Regions from separate parts of the Pseudomonas sp. AC016 genome, predicted to be linked through region 2. Evidence: riboswitches for the same ligand, from Rfam matches in the RefSeq annotation. Region 2 holds a riboswitch; each other region holds the start of a gene.
The links. Region 2 has a riboswitch for cobalamin ahead of AC0IXS_RS02860 (ABC transporter substrate-binding protein). Riboswitches for the same ligand answer to the same signal wherever they lie in the genome.
Positions count from the first base shown of each region.

Region 1 (6,477 bases), 5.2 Mb from region 2:
ACGGGCGATGCAGTATTCCGGTTTCTCGCTGTGGCCGATTGGGCTGGGGATGGTCGCGGCGGCGTTGGGTGGTCTGTATTTTGTGGCCTTCAAGCCGTTGATGGATGTCTGGGCTGGCTTCCGTGCGGAGGCTCCGAACAAGTGGCTGTTCACGGTGCTGTTCATGCTGCTCGGGTATGGGCTGGTGTCCTGCACCGGTCCCTGGTATTTCCGACTCCGGGAGCGTACCCCGATGTGGGGCAAATCCCGTGCGATGGACGTGATTGCTCTGATGGGATGGCTTGCACTCGGTTTTGTTCTTCAAGAGACGTTGGCCGATTATCTGAGCAGACGCTGAACCCCGGTGTATCGCTTGGCAAAACTTATAAATACTGGGTGTTGCGCACGACTCATCAAAAGCGTACCGTAAGGTTCACTTATGAAGAGGGTCGCATCATGTTAGCCACTTCGAAAACGCGTCTGCTTCACGAGCCGATCAAACCTGTCATCGGCACCCGGATTCTCAATACCAAAGAGGAGCTGCTGAGCGGCGAGCTTGCGGACGAGATTCGCGGTTTGCTGGAGCAGCGGGGCGTGCTGGTTTTTCCGCGAGTCGGTTTCAGTGATGCCGAGCAGATCGCGTTCACTCGCACGCTGGGCACGTTTTCGGCGGAAGCCAGCGACGGTCAGAACGTCACCAAAATTACGCTGGATGCCAAGGTGAACCCGGCGGGTGCCGAGTATCTGAAGGGTTCGCTGTATTGGCACATCGACGGCACCAGCAGTGATGTGCCCATCCTGGCCTCGCTTCTGTCCTGCAAGGTGACGGCGACCTGGGGTGGCAATACCGGGTTTTGCAATACGTATGCGGCTTATGAGGCGCTGTCTTCGGCGGACAAGCTGCGCTATGCCGGCATGCGTGTCGTGCACGCGCCCTGGTCGTCGCTGTTTTACTACAATCCCGAGCCGAGTCTGGCGACGCTCAAGGTCATGCAGGCCATTGGCGAAAAAGAACTGCCGCTGGTGTGGAAGCATCGCTCAGGTCGTAAGTCGCTGATTCTGGGCTGCACGGCGCAGCAGGTGGCGGGCGTCAGCCGGGCCGAGAGCGCACGGATTCTGGTCGAACTGCGTGAGTGGGCGACGGGTGATTCGTTCAGCTACAGCCACGAATGGCAGGTGGGTGATCTGGTGATCTGGGACAACACGGGCACCATGCATCGTGCCGAGGCGTATGACCCGGAATGCGGGCGTTTGATGCATCGCACCAAGCTGCAAGGCGAGGAACCGTTTGAATGAGCCCCGACTGTGATGTTGTTCGAAAATAGACTCATGTGTACATTTACGCATTGACTCACACCATGCGTTCACATGTTCGCGACATTCGGGCGCTTATGCTCGGCCAGTCATTGGTGTAACGAGCCGTTATCAGTCGGCTGGAGGAAAGACCTATGTGCGGATCCATGCGCGGTACCAAGGAACCCATCGCGGGTGTGTTCGTGTTGCTGTTGCTGGCTGCAGGAGGCTGGGCGGCGCAAGAGCCGTTTCCCCACTTTGGCAGCGATATCACGCCTGATTCGCAGGTGAATGAAAAGGTCCGTACACAGCCAGTTCAGTCACGTCAGCTGCCACCGGACGACCTGCGTCGTTTCAGCAATGCCGGGGCCGCGTCTGACTATGTCCACACCATTGCGGGTGCCCGCTGCTTGCCGAGCTCTGTCGCTAAGGTCTGAACAGATGGGCATGACCTGCCCGATACAGTGATGATTCGCTGAACGTATCGTTTGCCAGCACGCGTCCTACCAGTATCAGTGCGGTGCGCCGGAACCCCTTGGCCTGCACCTTTTCTTCGATGTCCGCCAACGTGCCCTGTACCCAGTCCTGATCCGGCCAGCTGGCGCGATGCACCACGGCAATCGGGCAGTCCGCGCCGTAATGCGGTATGAGCTCTTCGATGATCCGGTGCAGATTGTTGACCCCCAGATGAATCGCCATCGTGGCCCGATGCTGAGCAAGGCTGGCCAATTCTTCGCCGGGCGGCATTGAGGTCTTGTCGGCGTAGCGGGTCAGGATCACGCTTTGCGAGATGTCCGGCAGGGTGAGTTCTGTGCCGAGCAACGCCGCGCAGGCCGCCGTTGCCGTAACGCCGGGGATGATTTCAAAGGGAATGCCCAGCTCGCGCAAATGACGGATCTGCTCGCCGATGGCGCCATACAGGCTTGGATCACCCGAATGCACGCGTGCCACGTCCTGGCCTTGCGCATGAGCGGTCTTGATCAGTTCGATGATCTGTTCCAGGTGCAGCTCGGCGCTGTTGACCACCTGCATAGCCTGATTGCCCTCAAGTACCGCGATGGGCACCAGCGAGCCTGCGTAGATGATGACCGGGCAAGTGCGAATCAGGCGCTGGCCCTTGACGGTGATCAGCTCCGGGTCGCCGGGGCCTGCACCGATGAAAAAAACGGTCAAGGGAATCTCCTGAAATGACTCATTGTCGGAATTATCCGCCGGTTGCGGGGCTGGTTGCCAAGGCAAATGTAGCGTGGGTGCTTTTCTGGCGTTCGATCACCAGTCCGGCAGTGCCATCACCCAATTGCGCCGCAAGGGCCAGCGCCGAACCTTCGGCGACGCCGTGGCAGCCGGTGTGTTGCAGCACATTCGCCGAGCGATGGGTGAGGTGAAGATCCCAGTACACCAGTTGCGCCGCGTTGAAGAACACCAGTGGCACGGCCAGTTGTCGCGCCAGCGCCAGCAGGCCGGGCTCTTCGCTTTTCAGGTCGATGGAGGCCAGCGCGGTAATGTCGCTTATGTCGAGTCCATGCGCGCTGAGGTGGCACTCCAGCAGTTCATGCAACTGAAGGGCAGAGCAGCCGCGCCGACACCCCAGGCCCGCGACGATGACAGAAGCGGGCAGGGCGTTCGTCTGCTCAGGCCGGGTACGGTTCGGCATGCTGCAGATCGGCGTTGTTGCGGCGGAACAGCCAGGCGCTGATCAGGCCCAATGCTACCCAGAACACGGCATTGGTCAGCAGCGAAGCGATGATGAACTGCGATTCGAGTGCTTCAGGCGCGAGACTCTCATGAACCAGCGGCTGCGGTGCGCCGATCACATGAGGCGCAACCAGAATGGCAACGCCCAGCACTTTGAGCAGCAGGTTCTGACCGAAGATCAGCAGCGCGAGGCCAGCAGCGGTAGAGGCTGCGGTGCCAATCCACCAGAACTGACGCTGACCGAGTTCGGCCGCTGCGGTGCCCGGCAGTTCCGGTGGCAGGCCCAGGGTTGGGGCCAGCACGAAGACGGCGAAACCGGCCAGTCCCCATCCGGCGCCCTGAAGCGGACTGCCCGGTGCGCGCAAGGTGTAAAGCCCGGCAAGCATCAGTGCGAAACCAACCGCGACCACCAGATTGCCGCCGGTGGTGGATAGCACGCGCTGCCAGCCGTTTTCCGGCTCCCAGGCGGCTTTATCATGTTCATGACTGTGCTCGGCCACAACGCCGCCAGCCTGTTCATGCTCGTGTTCGGCAGGTGCGTTTTCGTAAGTCTCGGCCTGTTGGATCAACGGGACGACCCAGAAGCTTTGCAACAAGGTCAGTAGCAGCGCTGCGAGCAGGCCGGTGAAGCCTGCGGTGGAGGCGATTCGCTTGAACATTGTGTTGTCCTCAATGACAAGGGAAGGCAGCGCTGTGACGGGTGTCGTGTGCCGCGTTGTGCACGGCGGCGATGTGCGAGAACCCTGCAAAGTACACCAGGCACGCGCCCAGCAGTACGGCGCTGATGGCGGCGGTGAGACGTTGCGTGCGGGTGGAGCTTGCTGCGGCCGAATGGCTGCTGCTGATGGTCGTCATGGCGTTCCCTCTGGAGACGTTGGGCAAAAGCGGGCCATGCGCAAAGATACCCGCTGACGAACGTCAGAGGTTTCAACGGCGCCCGCCCACCGCGGGTGTGTCATTTGCAAACGTAGCGGGCCGGTCTCCGGGCTCGCGAGGGGACGTGACAGCACTGTCCGTCCTTCGAAGTCACCTTCCCATGCCTGAGCACAGTGGATCTGACTTCCTCTCGCTTACCGTTGCGGGGGCAGCACCGGACTTGCTCAACGATCTGAGCGCACCGGTTTCCCGTTTCACCCCGTGAGGGGCACCCGTAACAAGGCGCACAGGAGACCACGCGTCGCGGGGGATCGTCAATCTCAGCGATTGACCTGCCAGCGGTCACTGCGTAGCCTTGCCGGTTCGAGGTTCTTCGCTTGCTGCCCAGTGCGCAAGCGCAGCTAAGACGGGAATGCGGTCGATGCCGCAGCTGCCCCCGCAACTGTAAACGGTCATGTTCATCGCACAGCCACTGCCCCGGCGGGAAGGCGCGATGAGCGCGCGTTGGCAAGGCCCGAAAGCCTGCAATGCGCTGCCGTAAGCCAGGAGACCTGCCTCGAACCGGGCCAAGGCCTGCGAATTCTCACTACAACCGGGCGGGGTGATCCGGTGGCGATCTGATCCGCGTGCGTGGCACGCGGCTCTCGTCCTGTTTGCCCGCCGCATTGCCACAAGGGCATCTGATGAAAACACTGGCCAAGCTTCCCGTCACCATCGTCACCGGCTTCCTGGGCTCGGGCAAGACCACCCTGTTGCGGCACATGCTCGATAACGCCGAAGGGCGTCGCATTGCCGTGATCGTCAACGAATTCGGCGAGCTGGGCATCGACGGCGAAATCCTCAAGCAGTGCACCATCGGCTGTACCGAAGAGGAAGCCAACGGTCGTGTCTACGAACTGGCCAACGGCTGCCTGTGCTGCACCGTTCAGGAAGAGTTCTTCCCGGTGATGCGTGAGCTGGTCGCCCGTCGTGGCGATCTGGATCACATCCTGATCGAAACCAGCGGCCTGGCGCTGCCAAAGCCTCTGGTTCAGGCTTTCCAGTGGCCGGAAATCCGTAACGCCTGCACGGTCGACGCGGTCATCACTGTCGTCGACAGCCCGGCGGTACTGGCGGGCACTTTTGCGGCCTTCCCGGATCAGGTCGATGCCCAGCGCAAGCTTGATCCGAACCTGGACCACGAGTCGCCGCTGCACGAGCTGTTCGCCGATCAACTGGCCAGCGCCGATCTGGTCATCCTCAACAAGGCCGACATGATCGACGTTGACGGTCTGGCCAAGGTTCGCGCCGAAGTCGCCGAAGAGTTGCCGCCTGCCGTCAAGGTGATCGAGGCCAGCAGTGGCCGCCTGCCGATCAGCGTCTTGCTGGGTGTCGGTGCCGAATCCGAAGTCCACATCGACGGTCGCAAGACGCACCATGACCATCACGACGGTGAAGACGATGATCACGATCACGACGCCTTCGATTCTATTTCCATCAAACTGCCACAGGCCGATGAAGCGGCGCTGCTCAACGCGCTGACCCAACTGGTTGTGCAGCACGGCATCCTGCGCGTCAAGGGTTTTGCTGCGATTCCCGGCAAGCCGATGCGCCTGCTGATTCAGGGCGTGGGCACGCGTTTCGACAAGCATTTCGACCGTGCCTGGCGCGCCCACGAAGAGCGCATGACCCATCTGGTGCTGATCGGCCAGGAGCTGGACGCTGCTGCGCTGGAAGCTCAACTCAACGCCGCGATCGCAGGCTGACCCATGCACCTGCTGAGAACCCAGCCCGGCGGTTTCGTACCCGACGACAGCATCGCTGATCTGGGGCAGACCCCCGCCGATCTGGTGATTCTCTGCAGTGGCGATTCGAGTCTGGCGCTGCTCGCCGAAGCCGCCCGGCAGTTGCCGGAGGATTATCCCAGTCTGCGTCTGGCCAACCCGATGCAGGTGCAGAATCACGCCTCGGTCGATCTGTATGTCGATGAGGTACTGCGCCACGCCAAAGTGATTTTGCTTTCCCTGCACGGCGGCATTGGCTACTGGCGTTACGGCGTCGAGCGGCTGATGGAGCTGGCTGCGCAGGGCGTCACGGTGATTATGGTGCCGGGGTGTGACCGGCACGATCCGGAATTGATCGACCTGAGCACCGTTGCGGCGACCGACTGCAACCGCCTGTGGCAATTTCTGCGTCAGGGCGGTCTACAGAATGCGTTGGACCTTTATAGCTGCATCGCCAGCACCTGGCTTTCGCGCGACTATTCATGGGCCGAACCCCAGCCACTGCCACGCACCGCTATTTATCATCCGAAGCGGGCAACTGCCGGATTGGCGGACTGGCGGGCTGACTGGCGCAACGATCAGCCTGTTGCAGCGCTGCTGTTCTATCGTTCGCACCTGCAGGCCGCCAACACCGGGTTCATCGATGAGTTTTGCGAGCGACTGCAGGCGCAGGGCCTCAACCCTTTGCCGATCGCCGTCGCCAGCCTAAAGGAGGCTGGCTGCTTCACGCAGGTAGAAGACTGGCTGGATGAGGCCGGAGTCGAACTGATCCTCAATACCACCGGCTTTGCTCAATCGAGCCCTGAAACGCCGCATTTGCGACCGTTTCGGCGCGATGTACCGGTGATCCAGGCCATCTGTGCGCAAGACA
Region 1 covers NZ_CEEDCC010000001.1:5,840,648-5,847,124, forward strand. The annotation lists gene AC0IXS_RS26315 (DUF2314 domain-containing protein) at 1-337, shown strand, start outside; gene AC0IXS_RS26320 (TauD/TfdA dioxygenase family protein) at 436-1,275, shown strand; gene AC0IXS_RS26325 (hypothetical protein) at 1,440-1,709, shown strand; gene cobM (precorrin-4 C(11)-methyltransferase) at 1,699-2,445, opposite strand; gene AC0IXS_RS26335 (cobalamin biosynthesis protein) at 2,477-2,926, opposite strand; gene AC0IXS_RS26340 (CbtA family protein) at 2,904-3,626, opposite strand; gene AC0IXS_RS26345 (CbtB domain-containing protein) at 3,637-3,822, opposite strand; cobalamin riboswitch at 3,924-4,134, opposite strand; cobalamin riboswitch at 4,193-4,416, shown strand; gene cobW (cobalamin biosynthesis protein CobW) at 4,527-5,588, shown strand; gene cobN (cobaltochelatase subunit CobN) at 5,592-6,477, shown strand, end outside.
Region 1: it holds a riboswitch for cobalamin, as region 2 does, so the genes downstream of both, AC0IXS_RS26345 (CbtB domain-containing protein) here and AC0IXS_RS02860 (ABC transporter substrate-binding protein) in region 2, are expected to answer to the same signal.

Region 2 (6,477 bases):
CAGCACTGGGTTTTCTCGGGCTGGGCGCCCAGGCGCCGCTACCGGAATGGGGCGCAATGATCTCCAGCGGCCGCCGCTACATGCTGGAAAGCTGGTGGCTGGTGGCAGCGCCCGGCGCGACCATCATGCTGGTCAGCCTGGCGTTCAACCTGCTCGGAGACGGCCTGCGCGACGTACTCGATCCACGCAGCGAATGACAATAACAAGGACGATAACCATGTCTCAGATAAAGCTTGCGGTAGAAGATTTGCGGGTCGAGTTCCACAACAGCGGCAAGACCACGGCGGCGGTTCGCGACGTGTCGTTCACGCTGGGCCGGGAAAAGCTGGCAATCGTCGGCGAGTCCGGCTCGGGCAAGTCCACGGTCGGGCGCAGCCTGTTGCGCCTGCACCCGGCCAGCGCGCGGATCACGGCCAAAACCCTGCGCTTCGGTGACGTCAATCTGCTCGAATGCAGTGAAAAACAGATCCAGGGCATTCGCGGACGACGCATGTCGATGATCATGCAGGACCCCAAATATTCGCTCAATCCGGTGATCAAGGTCGGCGAGCAGATTGCCGAGGCCTACCTGGCCCACCACCGGGTATCGCGAAAGGAAGCCCGCGAACGCACGCTGGACATGCTCGCCAAGGTGCACATTCGCGAACCGGCGCGGGTCTACGAGCTGTACCCGCACGAGGTGTCGGGCGGCATGGGGCAACGGATCATGATCGCCATGATGGTCATCACCGATCCGCAGGTCATCATCGCCGATGAACCGACCTCGGCGCTGGACGTGTCGGTACGCCGCCAGGTCTTGAATGTGCTCGAAGAACTGGTCAGTGAGCGGGATCTGGGGCTGATCTTCATCAGTCACGACCTGAACATGGTGCGGCATTTCTGTGACCGCGTGCTGGTGATGTATGCCGGACGCGTCGTGGAGTCGCTCAAGGCCGATGAGCTGGATCAGGCCTGCCATCCGTACACACAGGGCCTGCTGGCCGCACTGCCCAGCCTTGATCGCCCGCGCGCCAGCCTGCCGGTATTGCAGCGCGATCCCCTCTGGCTCACTCACTGAGAACGCTCCCATGGCAATGATTGAAGTCAATTCACTGAACCTGAGCTTCGGCACGGGCACTGCTTTGAATCAGGTGCTGCGCGACGTCAACCTGCAGGTCGAGCAGGGTCAGTCGTTCGGGCTGGTCGGCGAGTCGGGGTCGGGCAAGACCACTGTGCTGCGCTGTCTGGCCGGGCAGTACCACCACTGGACAGGTGCCTTGAGCGTGTCGGGCCAGCAGGTCGGCCGCAAGCTCGACGCCAGCCATTACCGCACCGTGCAGATGGTGTTCCAGGACCCCTACGCTTCGTTACACCCGCGTCACACCATTGACGCGGCCCTCAAGGAACCGCTGAGCATCCACAAGATCGATCAGCGTGACCGACGCGTCTGCGACGTGCTGAACCGCGTCGGCCTCAACGAGAGTTTCCGCTTTCGTTACCCGCATCAACTGTCCGGTGGCCAGCGTCAGCGAGTCGCGATTGCCAGAGCGCTGATTCTGGAGCCGCGCGTGTTGCTGCTGGATGAACCGACCTCGGCGCTCGACGTCTCGGTGCAGGCTGAAATCCTCAACCTGCTGGCGGACCTTCGTCAGCAGCAGGGCCTGACCTACCTGATGGTGACGCACGATCTGGGCGTGGTCGCGCACCTGTGCGACCGGGTTGCCGTCATGCAACTGGGCCAGGTCGTGGAGACGCTCGACAGCAGCCAGTTGAGCAACGATCAGGCGCAGCACGACTACTCACGACTGCTGATCCAGGCCAGCCGCGACATGGACGCACGACCGAGCGGATGACCGCTGCAGGTCCTGCACACCAACGAACCCTGCTGACAGCGTGATCCCTGGCCGAACCGGCCATCGGATCCGGCTGCCTGCGATTTACCTCAAACACCTTTTTTCTCACTCGAACAAGAATAAAAAAATGAAAAAATCAATCGCTTTGCTCTCCCTGGCCGCCCTGTTCCCAAGCGCATGGACCCATGCCGACAGCGCCTACATCAACTATCGCCACCAATACGCAGAAAGCACCCGCATGCACGCCGACCGGGTCAAGTTCGGCACGCGGCTGGACAGCGGCTGGGGCTTTGAAGGTGAACTGAAGTACAAAACGGCGGGTGATCGCCAGGACGTCGCGTTCGACAACACCGTTGGCAACGGCCACGAACTGACGGTCAGTTATCAGCACAAGCTCAATGACAAGTGGCTGCTGACCCCCTCCCTCGCACTGGAAAGCATCGAGCGCTCCACGGCCTACAAGATGGGGCTGAAGGTCGGCTACAAGGTCACCGATCAACTGACGCTTTCCGGTCGCTACCGGTATGACTCGATCAAACTCGACCGTGACCGCGTCAACAGGGACATGCCCGATAACCAGATGAACGATCAGTCAGTCAACCGCTACGACGTCTGGGTCAACTACGCCACCAAAGGCCCCTGGTCCTACGAGTATCAGTTCACCTACTTCGACGCCGACTACATCCGCTACGACAACGACAAGACCGACTATGAACAGAACGCAGCCTTCAAATACAAATGGGACAAGAACTGGGTGCCGTTTTTCGAAGTCGGCGACATCAAGGTCAACTCCGAGGACGACAAGCGCCAGCTGAGATTGCGGGTGGGTGTGCAGTACAACTTTCTTTGAGGGTTGGCCGAGCACTGCCGCAGGTCGCCGGGACGCGGAGCGTCCCAAGAGGCATTCCCACGCTGGAGCGTGAGGAACGATCAGCGTAAGGCCGACAAAGCTGATCGTGCCGATGCTCCGCGTCGGCATGCAGCCCGGGACGCGGAGCGTCCCAAGAGGCATTCCCACGCTGGAGCGTGAGGAACGATCAGGTAGGGCTGACAAAGTTGATCGTGCCGATGCTCCGCGTCGGCATGCAGCCCGGGACGCTCTGCGTCCCTTCGATGTCAGTCGCTGTACAGGGCCTGTGTCCTGCGCAGGCGCATGCGGCTGCCGTTGAGGTGCAGGTACATGGCCGAGCGGGCGGCGTCGACGTTGCCTTCGGCAATGGCGCTGTAGATCTGCCGGTGTTCGGCATTGATGCCAGCCAGATAGGCATTTCGGTCGCTCTGGCCGGTGTAGGCCGAGTTCATCCGGGTGCGGGGAATCAGCTTGGTGCCGAGGTGTTTCATGATATCGATCAGGTAGGCATTGCCGGACGCCTTGGCAATCCTGAGGTGAAACTGAAAGTCGGCGTTGATGGTCGTTCCGGACTTCTGCGGCCCCTCCAGCAGGGCGTCGAAGGCCCGCTTGAGCTCCAGCAATGCTTCAGGACTGCGCCGTTGTGCCGCCAGACCTGCCGCTTCGACCTCAAGGCTCAGACGAAACTCCAGCAGGTTCAGTACATCCGCCACCGTGACAATAGTGGCAGGCCCGACGGAAAACCCTTCCGGCGGTGGCATATCGAGCACGAAGGTCCCGACCCCATGACGCGTTTCCACCAGCCCCGCCGCCTGCATTCGCGACAACGCATCGCGCACCACCGTGCGGCTGACGCCCTCGGCCTCCATGATGTTGAGCTCGGAAGGCAGCTTCTCGCCACGCTGAAGCACTCCGTCACGCATGCGCTGGGCAAAGCGGTCGACCAGGGTTTCAGCCAGGCGGCGGTGATTCTTTTGCGAGGAAAGCGCGTTGTCCGACATTGCAGCCTCATGTCTATCGAATACCCGAGTATAGGCTGCGATCCCCGCACAAAACACGCCCTGAGTGAGGTTATACTCAGCGCCCCGACACGGACCTGATCACCCGCCATGGAACCTACCGCATCCCCTAAAGGCCGCCGTTCCAGCCTGACCCAGCAATTGGTTGCCGAATTCGCCCGCAAAATTCGCGAAGGCGAGATCCAGAGCGGCGAAAAACTGCCCACCGAGCAGGTGATCATTCGTGAAACCGGGGTCAGTCGTACCGTTGTCCGTGAAGCCATGTCACGCCTGCAGGCCGAAGGACTGGTCGAGACCCGGCATGGCATCGGCACCTTTGTTGTCGACGCCTCCGAGGCCAGGGCCGATCCGTCGGACGAGCTGTCCATCGGCACACCCGGCGACGCCGTGGCAATCATAGAATTGCGACTGAGCCTGGAGCCCGAAGCCGCCGCGCTGGCTGCACAACGTCGTACGCCCGAACAGTTGAGCGCCATTCGTCAGGCGCTCGACGAACTGCACCGCTGCGTACGGACCGGCCAGGACACCCTGCAGGCCGATTACGAATTCCATCGCCGCATTTCCCTGTGCACCGCCAACAGCTTCTTCACCGATGTGATGAACCAGCTGGGCAGCAGCATTCTGCCGCGCGCGCGCAGTGGTTTCGGCAACATCACGTCATTGCAGATGGAAGACGATCCTCATATTCAGCAACGCGAGCAGGAACAGATCTTCGACGCCCTCGCCCATCAGGATCGCGACGCCGCCCGTGCAGCCATGCGTCTGCACCTGATCAACAGCCTGCAACGCCTGCGTGCAAAGCCATAGCGAGCCCATCCCTTATCGTTTACCATGCCGCCCGTCGGTTTCCGAGAGGAACTAACAGGGAATTCGCCCGCCTCACGCCACGAGCCGAAACGAAACTGCCCCCGCAACTGTAGGCATCGAGCCTGCTCCACCACTGCCACTGGGTGATCCCCGGGAAGGCCGGAGCCAGGTGATGACATGCCAGTCAGGAGACCTGCCGACCTGTATCAATCACTAACCGGCGGGGTGCCCGGGAAGGACATCCTTGCGTCTGGCCTTGGTGCGCCGAGTGCTGCCGTTTCCGGCAGGCCGGGATGTGTTTTCCTGTTGTGCGTGCGCCCTGACACACGTTCGAATCGAGGTCGCATTCCATGTCACTGCCCCGCCTTGCCGCACTCGCTGCCAGCCTGACCTTTTCAAGCCTTGCGTTCGCCGCACCGACCCACTATCCGCTGACCCTTGAAAACTGCGGCTACTCGCTGACGTTCGAGCATGCGCCGACCAAAGCAGTGACCATCGGCCAGTCGGGCACGGAGATGCTTTACGAGCTGGGCCTGGGCGACAGACTGGTCGGCACCTCCCTGTGGTTCAACGATGTATTGCCGCGCTTCAAAGAGCAGAACGACAAGGTCGAGCGCCTGGCCAACAACGAACCCAGTTTTGAGGCCGTGATAGGCAAACGTCCCGAACTGGTTGCCGTGCAGCTGGAATGGATGGTCGGCAAGCAAGGCGCAGTCGGCACGCGGGAGCAGTTCCACGAACTGAAAATCCCGACCTACCTCATGCCGTCCGACTGCGAAGGCAAGGACAATCTGGTCGGCGCCGACGGCACGCGCCTCGAAGCGTTTCGCATCGAGACCATCTACAAGAGCATCGAGCAACTGGCGCAGATCTTTGATGCGCAGGAGCGCGGCGACAAACTGGTCGCCGATCTCAAGGCCCGCCTGAGCGCTGCAGTGGCCAACGTCAAACAGAACCACGACAAAGACGTATCAGCAGTGTTCTGGTTCTCAAGCTCCGACCTGAAAGCCGACCCTTTCGTCGCGGGTCGCAAGGGTATTCCAGACTTCATGCTCAATAATCTGGGGATGCGTAACATCGTCCAGTCCGATGAAGAGTGGCCGACCGTTGGCTGGGAAACCATCGCCAAGGCCAACCCGAGCATTCTGGTGATCGCCCGCATGGACCGTCGCCGTTTTCCGGCCGACGATTACCGCAGGAAAATCGAATTCCTCAAGTCTGACCCGGTGACCCGCAACATGGACGCTGTGAAGCACGACCGCATCGTGATCATCGACGCCGAAGGCATGCAGGCCAGCCTGCGCCTGTTCACCGGCATCGAAGAGCTGTCCGCCGCCGCCAACCGTTTCAACGCCACTCCATGAAACTGCCCGTCGCGCTCGGCCATGTGATCTGGGTCTCGGCAGTGCTGCTGCTGGCGATCATCGTCGGCGCTGCCATTGGCGAGACCTCGATCAGCCTGCAGGTGGTGTTCCAGGTGCTGGCCAACAAACTGTGGGCGGCAGGCTATGTGCTGGACCCCATTGATGAAGGCATCGTCTGGAATTACCGGCTGACCCGCGCCATCGTGGCGGCAGCCTGCGGTTCCGGGCTGGCCATTTGTGGCGTGGTGCTGCAGTCGCTGTTGCGCAACCCGCTGGCGGACCCTTATCTGCTGGGCATTTCAGCCGGCGCCTCGACCGGCGCAGTCATGGTGGCGATTCTGGGGTTCGGTGCCGGGGTCATTTCCATGTCGGCAGGCGCTTTTGTCGGTGCGCTGGTGGCGTTCTCTCTGGTTGCCCTGCTCGCCCATTCCTCGCGGGGCAACACCGCGGCCGGGCAGATCATTCTGGCGGGCATTGCCGGTTCGCAACTGTTCAACGCGCTGACCTCGTTCCTGATCACCAAGTCGGCCAGCTCCGAACAGGCGCGCGGCATCATGTTCTGGTTGCTGGGCAACCTGAGTGGCGTACGCTGGCCCTCGGTGTGG
Region 2 covers NZ_CEEDCC010000001.1:690,446-696,922, forward strand. The annotation lists gene AC0IXS_RS02830 (ABC transporter permease) at 1-197, shown strand, start outside; gene AC0IXS_RS02835 (ABC transporter ATP-binding protein) at 218-1,057, shown strand; gene AC0IXS_RS02840 (ABC transporter ATP-binding protein) at 1,068-1,832, shown strand; gene AC0IXS_RS02845 (oligogalacturonate-specific porin KdgM family protein) at 1,960-2,682, shown strand; gene AC0IXS_RS02850 (FadR/GntR family transcriptional regulator) at 2,949-3,683, opposite strand; gene AC0IXS_RS02855 (FadR/GntR family transcriptional regulator) at 3,792-4,508, shown strand; cobalamin riboswitch at 4,527-4,723, shown strand; gene AC0IXS_RS02860 (ABC transporter substrate-binding protein) at 4,859-5,872, shown strand; gene AC0IXS_RS02865 (FecCD family ABC transporter permease) at 5,869-6,477, shown strand, end outside.

Region 3 (6,477 bases), 880 kb from region 2:
AGCTGCAGGCAGTCCGCCTGAGCGCCTGATCGAGATTCACGGTCAGATGGCGCCGCTGTTCTGCCAGTCCTGTGGCGCAGAAGATCCTCAGTTGAGTGAGCATCTGCAGCGACCAATGCCACCTTTGTGCTCAATCTGTAGTGGCGTTTTGCGACCGTCCGTCGTTCTTTTTCAGGAAATGCTCCCGGAACAGGCCTTGGAAACACTGTATGAACAACTGGCTATAGGCTATGACGCGGTGCTGACCATCGGCACTACCGCAAGCTTCCCCTATATTCACGAGCCGGTGATCAGGACCAGGGTTTCCGGGGGTTTCACGGCAGAAATCAATCCTGAGGCGACCGATCACAGCGCGCAAATGGACGTGTTTTTGAAGTGCCGGGCGGCACATGTCATGGAAAAACTCATAAGTCACATTTAGTTCGATTGAATTTGCAAATGACTTGGATAGAAGGCATAGTCTCGCCTTCTTAACAGTTCAGCCACGGTCGTGCCCATGCTAGTTGTTCGCTTCGCACCCCTCGTGCCCCTCGCACTCGTCACATTCCTGTTCGGTTGCTCGGCCAATATGCCGGTTTCTCAGCAAGAACAGGCTCAGCAAGCGCCTCGTTATCAGAACACCGTCACCGCCCAGTCCGCTGCCCGCCGCGCCGATGCCGCCGCCCTGCAGGACGAGATGGCCACTGAAGACGAACTGGCCCAGTTTGCTGACAACCAATCCTACAAACTGCCGGTTCTGGCCGACAGCATCCTTGAACGTGGCAAGGCCCTGATCGGTACGCGTTACCAGTTCGGCGGCACTTCGACCCGTTCGGGTTTCGATTGCAGCGGCTTCATCGGTTTCCTGTTCCGCGAAGAGGCTGGCATGAACCTGCCGCGCTCGACGCGTGAAATGATTAACGTCGATGCGCCTCTGGTCTCGCGCAACAATCTCAAGCCGGGTGATCTGCTGTTCTTCAGCACACGCGGCCGTGGTCGCGTCAGCCACGCAGCGATCTACGCCGGTAACGATCAGTTCATCCACTCCAGCAGCCGCCGCAGCGGTGGTGTGCGCATCGACAGCCTCGATGACGCTTACTGGAGCAAAACGTTCATCGAAGCCAAGCGTCCTCTGGCAATGGCACCCGGTGCCGTAGCCGTGAAGACGCCAGCAGTTGCTACACAGACAACGGCGATGACATCGACTACAGTCAAGACCGCAGTAAAACGCCGTAAGTAAATGAAATATGGAAAACGCAGACAGGCCGATGGCCTGTTTTCGTTTTTGAGCTTCTCGGCAGCGTAAGCCGCATCCGGATCAGGTTGTTGTGGTTATGTCGATTGCTTTGCGCCTGATGGTTATCTCTATTGCCGCGTTGCTTGGCGCCTGCGCCAGCGCACCGCCGCCTCCCCAGCCCCGGATCGTTCAGCGTCCGGTGGTAACTGCTCCTCCCCAGATTCTTTCCCAGGCTGCCGAAGATGTGCTGTTTCGCGCATTGGGGCTGGTCGGCACGCCCTATCGTTGGGGCGGCAATACGCCGGATTCGGGTTTCGATTGCAGTGGCCTGATCGGCTATGTATACCGCGACGCTGCGGGGATCTCCCTGCCGCGCTCCACGCGTGACATGGTTGTGATGGGCGCGCCGAATGTGCGCCGCGAACAGCTGCAGTCAGGGGATCTGGTGTTCTTCGCCACCTCGGGCGGCTCGCAGGTTTCCCATGCAGGGATCTACGTCGGCGAAGGCCGCTTCGTGCACGCGCCGGCCACCGGAGGCACGGTCAAGCTCGACAGCCTCGACAAGCCGTATTGGCAGAAAGCCTACCTCAACGCCAAGCGCGTGATTCAACCGTCGGACTTGGCACAGAATCGTCCTTGATCGCTGATGCCGCAGCTTCTGCCGTTGTCGTGCAGATAACAGCGGATTGTGGGAAAAGCCACGTTCATTCAGTAAATGGTGATCGTTCCTACGCTCTGCGTGGGAATGCCTCCCAGGACGCTCCGCGTCCGGCTCTGAGCGTCACCGCGTTATTGAGCCGCCTTCACCGACGTCACGCGCCAGATCTTGTTGCCCACGTCATCCGCCACCAGCAATCCGCCGCGATGGTCGTTGACCACACCTACCGGACGGCCCATGGCCTTTTCGTCGCTGTTGAGGAAGCCGGTCAGCACGTCGACAGGCGCGCCGTTGGGTTTGCCGCCGCTGAAGGGCACGAATACCACCTTGTAACCACTGTGCGGTTTGCGGTTCCACGAACCATGCTGGCCGATAAACAGGCCTTCGTTGAACGGTGCTGCCAGCGTCTTGCCGTCGGCGAACACCAGCCCCAGTGATGCTGTGTGCGGGCCGACCGCATAATCGGGGGCGATGGCCTTGGCGACCAGTGCCGGGTTCTGCGGTTTGACGCGCTCGTCCACGTGCTGGCCGTAGTAGCTGTAAGGCCAGCCATAGAAGCCGCCGTCCTGCACCGAGGTCACGTAATCGGGCACCAGATCGCTGCCGATCTCGTCACGCTCGTTGACGGCTGTCCACAGTTTTCCAGTGGTTGGCTCCCAATCCATCCCGTTGGGGTTGCGCAGCCCCGAGGCGAAGATGCGATGGTTGCCGGTGGCAGCGTCCACTTCCCAGATCGCTGCACGGCCTTCTTCCTTGTCCATGCCGTTCTCGGCCACGTTGCTGTTGGAACCGACGGTCACGTACAGCTTGCTGCCGTCCTTGCTGGCAATGACGTTCTTGGTCCAGTGGTGATTCAGCGTGCCGCCCGGCAGGTCGACCACTTTGGTCGGCTGGGCGCTGATCGAGGTCTGGCCGTTTTCATACGGGAAGCTGATCAGGCGGTCGGTGTCGGCCACGTACAGCTTGTTGCCCACCAGTGTCATGCCGAACGGCGAGTTGAGGTTCTGCAGAAAGACGCTGCGGGTTTCGGCCACGCCGTCATTGTTGGTGTCGCGCAGCAGGGTGATGCGGTTGGCGCTCGGTACGCCCGCACCGGCGCGGCCCATGACCTTCTCCATGACCCAGCCACGGATGCCTTTGCCATCATCCGGCTTGGCCGGTGAGTTGGTTTCCGCGACCAGTACGTCGCCGTTGGGTAGCACGTACAGCCAGCGCGGGTGATCCAGATGTTCAGCGAAGGCGCCAACCTGGGTGCCTGGCGCGGCCACCGGTTTTGCGTCCTTTTCCCAGCCGATGGCCGGGGCGATGTTGACCGTCGGAATCAGTGTCTTGTTCGGCTCCGGCAGTTTTGGAGAAGGCCCTGTTCCATCCGAGACCTGCAAGGTCGAAGATTCGCCGCACGCCGCGAGGCCGCCTGCGAGCAGAAGCAGTACGGCGTACTGTGGTCTGATTTTGAACATCGTGAATCTCCATCGACAAAGGCTTGGTCCAGTAAGGGATAGAGATACCCTGACCGCCGAGGTTCAATTGCGAGCCACCATCCGGCGGCGTCATGCAAGTGAATGGCCTTTATGCCCTGTGTACTGCGGTGTCGATTGACGCTCCACCCCCAACCCTCTACCCTTCGCGGTTTGTTTCAGGTGCTCTGCAATCCTCCCGATTGGCAGGGTGAAACAGGGAAGCCGGTGAGGGTCTGACGATCCGATTCCGGCGCTGCCCCCGCAACGGTAAATGAGTCAAGGCTGTGCATCGTGCCACTGCGTTTCGACGCGGGAAGGCGTGCAGCCCGGATGACCCGCTCATGAGCCCGGAGACCGGCCTGAAATACTCAATGGCATCACGGAGGGTGATGCTCTGTGCAGGGCGTTGCCGTGCTGTTCAGTGCTGTCCTTCCGTCTGCTTTCGCGACCCCCCGAGCGGAGAGCCGAGATGAACGAATCCCCCGAACGCGACGAACGCCATCTGGCGCGCATGCAGCGCAAGAAAGCCGTGATGGACGAACGTATCGCCAGCTCGCCCAATGAATGCGGCCTGTTGCTGGTGTTGTCCGGCAATGGCAAGGGCAAGAGCAGCTCGGCGTTCGGCATGCTTGCGCGGGCAATGGGCCATGGCATGCAGTGCGGCGTGGTGCAGTTCATCAAGGGGCGCAACAGCACAGGCGAGGAAATGTTTTTCCGCCGCTTCCCCGAGCAGGTGCGCTATCACGTGATGGGCGAGGGCTTTACCTGGGAAACCCAGGATCGCCAGCGCGATATCGCGGCCGCCGAAGCTGCCTGGGCCGTGAGCCTGGAAATGCTGCGCGACCCGGCTATCGGTCTGGTGGTGCTCGACGAGCTGAACATTGCCCTCAAGCACGGCTATCTGGATCTTGAACAGGTATTGACCGATCTTCAGGCGCGCCCGCCCATGCAGCATGTGGTGGTGACCGGCCGTGGCGCAAAACCCGAACTGATCGACCTGGCGGATACCGTTTCGGATATCGGCGTGGTCAAACATGCATTCCAGTCCGGCATCCGGGCGCAGAAAGGTATCGAACTGTGAGCCATTCCGTTATGAGCATCCGTTCATGAGAACCCCCAGGGATTGCCCGGCAGTACTGATCGCTGCACCGGCCTCCGGTCAGGGCAAGACCACCGTCACCGCAGCACTGGCACGCCTGCACCGCAATCAGGGGCGCAAGGTACGGGTCTTCAAGTGTGGCCCGGACTTTCTCGATCCCATGATTCTCGAGCGGGCGAGCGGGGCGCCGGTGTTTCAGCTGGACCTGTGGATGGTCGGTGCCGACGAGAGCCGTCGCCTGCTGTGGGAAGCCGCCGAAGACGCGGACCTGATCCTTATCGAAGGCGTGATGGGCTTGTTCGACGGCACGCCGTCCAGTGCTGATCTGGCGCGGCACTTCGGCGTACCGGTGCTCGGCGTGATTGACGGCACGGCGATGGCCCAGACCTTCGGTGCCCTGGCGCTGGGGCTGGCGCGCTATCAGCCTGACCTGCCGTTTGCCGGCGTGCTGGCCAATCGCGTGGGCACCGTACGTCATGCGCAGTTGCTGGAAAACAGCCTGACCGAAGGCCTGCGCTGGTATGGCGCGCTGTCCCGTGAAACCGGCTTCGAACTGCCCAGTCGCCATTTGGGGCTGGTGCAGGCCGACGAACTCAACGACCTGGACCTGCGTCTGGACATGGCCGCTGCGGCCCTGGCCTCCACCTGTGAGGTGGCCTTGCCGCCTGCGGTCACGTTCACTGCGCCAGAACCGGTTCATGTCGAGCGCTGGCTGGACGGCGTACGGATTGCCGTGGCTCGCGATGGAGCCTTTGCGTTCACCTACGGCGCGAGTCTCGATCTGCTGCGCAATATGGGCGCGGAACTGAGCTTCTTCTCGCCGATCCGCGACAGCCATCTGCCTGAAGCAGACAGCCTGTACCTGCCCGGCGGCTATCCCGAGCTGCATCACGTCGAGCTGTCTGCCAACGCCACGATGCTGGCCGATATTCGAGCGCACCATGCGGCAGGCAAGCCTACATTGGCCGAATGCGGCGGCATGCTGTATCTGCTCGAAGCCCTGACCGATGTTGAAGGCGTGCGCGCTGAACTGGTCGGTCTGCTGGCGGGCGAGGCGGCGATGCAGAAGCGTCTGGCAGCGCTGGCGTTGCAGGCGGTCGAGATGCCGGAAGGCGAGTTGCGCGGTCACACCTATCACCATTCTTTGACCACCACCGAACTGCAGCCGATTGGCCGAGGCGTCAGCCCCAACGGCGGGCGCGGTGCGGAAGCGGTTTATCGTGAAGGCCGTCTTACCGCGACCTATATCCATTTCTATTTTCCGTCCTGTCCCCAGGCGATTGCGGCCCTGTTCAAGCCATGACCGAACATGCGTTCAATGATGAAGAGCGGGCAGCGGTGTACCGCGCTATTGCCGAGCGCCGCGACATGCGGCACTTCGTCGGTGGCAGCGTGGCGCCCGAACTGCTTGCCCGTTTGCTGGAAGCTGCACACCAGGCACCCAGCGTTGGCCTGATGCAGCCCTGGCGGTTCATTCGGATCAGCGACCCGGCACTGCGTGTCAGGATGCAGGCGCAGGTCGAAGAAGAGCGGGTCCGCACGGCCGAGGCACTGGGCGAGCGGACCGACGAGTTCATGAAGCTCAAGGTCGAAGGCATCAACGACTGCGCCGAGGTGCTGGTTGCCGCGCTGATGGAAGGTCGCGAGCAGCACATCTTTGGCCGTCGCACCCTGCCGGAAATGGACATGGCGTCGTTGTCCTGCGCGATCCAGAACCTGTGGCTGGCTGCGCGCGCCGAAGGGCTGGGCATGGGCTGGGTGTCGTTGTTCGACCCTGACGCACTGGCCGATCTGTTGGCGATGCCGGAAGGCGCCAAGCCGCTGGCGATTCTCTGCCTGGGCCCCGTGAAAGAATTTTACCCAGCACCCATGCTCGTGCTGGAGGGCTGGGCGCAGGCGCGTCCGCTGAGTGAACTGTTGTATGAGAATCAATGGGGAGTGAGTCAATGAGTGTGGCGCTGTTGAGCGTGGCCGGGGTTGCGCTGGATGCGCTGCTCGGCGAGCCGAAACGCTCCCATCCGCTGGTGGCGTTCGGGCGCTTTGC
Region 3 covers NZ_CEEDCC010000001.1:1,572,163-1,578,639, reverse strand. The annotation lists gene AC0IXS_RS06955 (NAD-dependent deacylase) at 1-421, shown strand, start outside; gene AC0IXS_RS06950 (C40 family peptidase) at 497-1,219, shown strand; gene AC0IXS_RS06945 (C40 family peptidase) at 1,314-1,856, shown strand; gene AC0IXS_RS06940 (PQQ-dependent sugar dehydrogenase) at 2,006-3,334, opposite strand; cobalamin riboswitch at 3,496-3,711, shown strand; gene cobO (cob(I)yrinic acid a,c-diamide adenosyltransferase) at 3,804-4,415, shown strand; gene AC0IXS_RS06930 (cobyrinate a,c-diamide synthase) at 4,441-5,736, shown strand; gene bluB (5,6-dimethylbenzimidazole synthase) at 5,733-6,383, shown strand; gene cbiB (adenosylcobinamide-phosphate synthase CbiB) at 6,380-6,477, shown strand, end outside.
Region 3: it holds a riboswitch for cobalamin, as region 2 does, so the genes downstream of both, cobO (cob(I)yrinic acid a,c-diamide adenosyltransferase) here and AC0IXS_RS02860 (ABC transporter substrate-binding protein) in region 2, are expected to answer to the same signal.